One region of the Cupriavidus sp. H18C2 genome, then DNA from elsewhere that is predicted to be linked to it. Evidence: predicted binding sites of a transcription regulator. Region 1 holds the regulator's gene; the other holds the start of a gene.
The links. The regulator FNR, encoded in region 1, switches genes on or off when oxygen is low (the NO sensors DNR and NnrR bind a similar motif). The targets are predictions, from matches to a motif close to TTGATNNNNATCAA.

Region 1 (2,197 bases):
ACGCCCGTCAGCACCAGCATCAGGCTGCCCAGCGCATAGAGCCATCGCTGCAAAGGCAGATAGTCCTGCCGCCACACCGTCGCACCGACGGCGCCTAACGCCGCGCCCAGCAGCATGTAGGTCGTGATGCGCCCGGCGTGCATGACGCAGAGTTCGGCCCACCATTGATTTCGTGAACGGTGTACGAAAATCGTTGCACTGCTCGGCCGTTTTTGCTCCGCAGCAATAGCAATTCCTCCACACATTGCGGCGCAATGCATGCCACCGAGCAAGGCCATCAGAAAAACGCTTAAAAGCACACCAAATGGCAACTGTTCCTCGCTTCTGCGTCACTCGACGCTGTAAAATGCCTGCATCGCGCCCTCGCTGCAAGCGCATTCATACGAGCACTCAATTGTTGACTTCCATCCCCGTCACCGAGATGTCGCCCCGTTGTTCCACGTGTGCAATGGGTCAACTTTGCCTGCCGGTGGGCATGTCGCAACAGGACCTCGTGAAGATGGACACGCTCGTGCAGGAACGTGTGCGAGTTCACAAGGGCGAAACGTTGTACCGCATGGGCGAACCACTCAGCGCCGTGTATGCCATCCGCTTCGGCACGCTGAAGACGCACGTCACGATGGAAGACGGCCGCACGCAGATCACCGGTTTTCATCTGCCCGGCGAAGTCATCGGCCTCGACGGTCTCGGCGAGATGCAGCACGCTTCCGATGCAACGGCGCTCGAGGACACCGAAGTCTGCGTCGTCCGGTATGACGAACTGCAAGCGCTGTCGGGCCACCTGCCCTCGCTGCAAGGCCAGTTCCTGCGGCTGATGAGCAAGGAAATCTCGCAGGACCAGGTCATGCTGATCACGCTCGGCTCGATGCGTGCCGAAGAGCGGCTGGCCGCGTTCCTCGTCAACATGTCCGAGCGACTCTCCGCGCGCGGCTACTCCTCCACCGAGTTCGTGCTGCGCATGAGCCGCGAGGAAATCGGCAGCTACCTTGGCCTGAAACTGGAAACGGTCAGCCGGCTGTTCTCGCGATTCGCCGAGGCCGGTCTGATCCAGATCCGCCAACGGCACGTCAAGCTGATCGACATGGCCGCCATCAAGCAGGTGTACAGCCGATCCTGCTGAGGCCCGTGGCACCTGCCGCCCGCCCCGTATCACGACAAAGGCCGCGTCAGAGCAGATCCGGAGCGGCCTTTTTGTTCGACTGCGCTATTCGAGTTCATCGGTATCGCTCAGCTTTACCGGCATCGTGTACAGCGTAAGTCCGCTGGAGAGCGCGCAGAACAGCCACGCCACCAGGAAGCCCACTGTGTAGACCGCTTGCCGCGACGCCTCCACCGGGTGGCCGAAGAAGCTCAGGTCACCAGGATCCACAACCGAGAACACGACTGCCGTGGCCGCGCCGCCCATCAGAAACGCCGGCCACAGCACCCACATCAGCCAGCGGAGTCTCATGGGCGCCTCGCCGGCGGTTCGGTTGGCGCGGACCCGACTTTCTCGACCACCAGTCCGTGACGGGCGGCGTCGGCGACGGGGATGTCGGCATGGCCATTGGCCAGCCAGATCGTGACGCCGCAACCGATCATTGCCAGCAGCGGGCCACTCATCAGAATCCATGGCCAGGGTTCCCTGTACCAGGGTTTTGCGGGGTTCGGGTTCATTTCGCTCTCCAGTTTGGCCATTCGCCCGGCGCTTCCGCCACAGCGTCACAGATTGCGCGGGACGATGAAACTCGTACTTTGCCGAATTCGTACGTCGCGATCGGTGCCGGTCTCGGCCGTGACGGTCACCTCGATCTTGTGCGTGCCCTCCTTCGCATCCTCGATCGGCACGCGGATCCGGATCGGCAGCAGGCGGTTCGACGTCGGTGCCAGCCCTTCCGCGCCCTGGTCGTACTCGACAGTCAGGTCCTGCATTTCCGCGCTGTTGGCCTGCACGCGGATCTTCATCGGCGCTTCGGTCGCATTGATGAGCTGCAGCCGGTACACGTTCTCGATCCAGCGGCCTTCCACTTCGCGCCCCAGCGCGCCGCGGTCACGGATGATGTCGACCTTCAGCGGCGTCCGCATCGCTAGCGAGGCGATGAAACCGGCGCTCAGCGCCAGCCAGATCAGCGTATAGACGATGGTGCGCGGACGCAGCAGCCGCTTGCGCGCCGCCGTCGGCGACAGCTTCTGGCGCATGGCGTTCTCGGACGTGTAC
Region 2 (2,197 bases), on a different replicon from region 1:
TCAGGCTCACGCTCAGGAACAGGAACAGCGCGCCGGCGACGATGAAGCCGGTCGGGGCGCCAAGCTGGCCCACCATCGCGTACCAGCCGCGCTTGTTCTCGGGCGCGTTCAGGGCCAGCAGCGACGGCAGCCCGTCCCACGACCCGCCGAACGCAATGCCCTGCAGGAAGCGGAACAGCGACAGCAGGTAGATGGCCGCGCTGCCGATGGAGGCGTAGGACGGCAGGAACGCGATGCCCACCGTGGCCGTGCCCAGCAGGAACAGCGACGCCGTGAGCTTGGTGCCGCGCCCCCAGCGGCGCTGCACGCGCATGAACAGGGCCGTTCCAAACGGGCGTCCGATAAACGCGAACGAGAAGATCGCGAAGCTGAATAGCAATCCCGCCAATTCGCTTGCGAACGGGAAGTAGACCGACGGAAAGACCAGCACCGACGCGATGCCGTAGACGAAGAAATCGAAGTACTCGGAAGCGCGGCCAATCACCACGCCAGTGGCGATTTCGGCAGGTGCCACCTCATGGTGGCCGGGCGCCGGAGGTGCAGTCGGCGACGCGCGATGCTGGTGAGTCAGACTTGCCATCTGAAAGTCTCCATCGAGTGCGGAAGGAATGTCGTACTGCACTTAAAGTCCCGCAGTCACAAGAATAGCGCCTAAACTGCCATTGGAAATCAGAAGATTGCTACGGCAGTCCGAGATCGACGTGAATCAAACGCCACTTCCAAGACCATGCCACGCTCCGAAGCTGTAGTGCCGAAGTTAAGTGTGACGGGAAAATTACTTGCGAGAAGTGCCGCAATCGCCCTATTGCTGGCGCTTGCGGGATGCAGCAACGCGGTCCTGCTGTCGCCCCAGGGCGACATGGCCGTCCGGCAGCGCGACCTGATCATCATCGCCACCTGCCTGATGCTGCTGATCATCGTGCCGGTCATATGCCTCACGCTGCTCTTTGCGTGGCGTTACCGCGAGAAAGGCGACGCGCCGTACAACCCCGAGTGGGACCACTCCACGGTGCTGGAACTGGCCATCTGGGCCGCCCCGCTGCTGATCATCATCGCGCTGGGCGCCGTCACCTGGGTCAGCACCCACCAGCTCGACCCCTACCGCCCGCTGACCCGCATCGACGAAGGACGCCCCGTGCCGGCCGACGTCAAGCCGCTGACCGTGGAAGTGGTGGCGATGGACTGGAAATGGCTGTTCCTCTACCCCGAACAGGGGATCGCAACCGTCAACGAACTGGCCGCGCCGGTGGATCGCCCGATTGCCTTCAAGATCACCGCCACCTCGGTCATGAACACGTTCTTCGTGCCGTCGCTGGCCGGCATGGTCTACGCGATGCCCGGCATGGAGACCAAGCTCCACGCCGTGATCAACAAGGCCGGCGTCTACGAGGGGCTATCCGCCAACTACAGCGGGGCCGGCTTCTCGCACATGACGTTCAAGTTCCACGGCTTGGCCGACGCCGATTTCGACCGCTGGGTGGCGCAGGCCAAGGCGTCTGGCACGCAGTTGTCGAAGGACGCCTACCTGAAGCTGGCCCAGCCTAGCGAGCGCGAGCCCGTGCAGCGCTACGCCAGCGTGGCGCCCGACCTTTATCACCTGATCCTGAACCGCTGTGTAGACGGCGGCGCCTGCCTGGCGGACACCATGGCCCAGAACCGGAATCCCGGCCGGCTGAGGTTCGATCCGTCATCGGCCATCTGCACCGCGAGCAACACCCCGGCCGCCGCGCCGGCGTTCGCGCCAGATACCGCGTCGTCCGGCGAGGGCAACCGGCTGTTGCGCTGATGCGCGGCGCCCGCATTGCCGCCCCCGCCCGTACTGCCGGCAGGACAACCCCGTTTCAACATTTGCCGTCTTCATCGGCCCTCGCGGGCCGGTACCGGCCCAGGTGACAACCATGCCCGAGCGTTCCGAACTCGCCAATACGATCTTTGGCCGCCTGACCTGGGAGGCCATCCCGCTGCACGAGCCGATCCTGATCGGCACCTTCGCCGTCGTGGTGCTGGGCGGCCTGGCCTTGGTGGCGCTGCTGACCTACTACCGCGTCTGGGGGTACCTGTGGCGCGAGTGGTTCACCAGCATCGACCACAAGAAGATCGGCATCATGTACATGGTGCTGGGCATCGTCATGCTGCTGCGCGGCTTTGCCGACGCGATCATGATGCGGATCCAGCAGGCCATCGCCTTTGGCGACAA

Region 2: a site for FNR is predicted at 697-710, ahead of cyoA (ubiquinol oxidase subunit II). Genes of this name have one in related genera too.

What each region holds. Positions count from the first base shown of each region.
Region 1 covers NZ_CP186010.1:2,057,797-2,059,993, forward strand. Annotated here, with positions in the region: gene EPAKOI_RS09330 (sulfite exporter TauE/SafE family protein) at 1-311, opposite strand, end outside; gene fnr (fumarate/nitrate reduction transcriptional regulator Fnr) at 395-1,120, shown strand; gene EPAKOI_RS09340 (hypothetical protein) at 1,205-1,450, opposite strand; gene EPAKOI_RS09345 (hypothetical protein) at 1,447-1,656, opposite strand; gene ccoG (cytochrome c oxidase accessory protein CcoG) at 1,702-2,197, opposite strand, start outside.
Region 2 covers NZ_CP186011.1:1,793,923-1,796,119, forward strand. Annotated here, with positions in the region: gene EPAKOI_RS24605 (MFS transporter) at 1-580, opposite strand, end outside; gene cyoA (ubiquinol oxidase subunit II) at 728-1,786, shown strand; gene cyoB (cytochrome o ubiquinol oxidase subunit I) at 1,899-2,197, shown strand, end outside.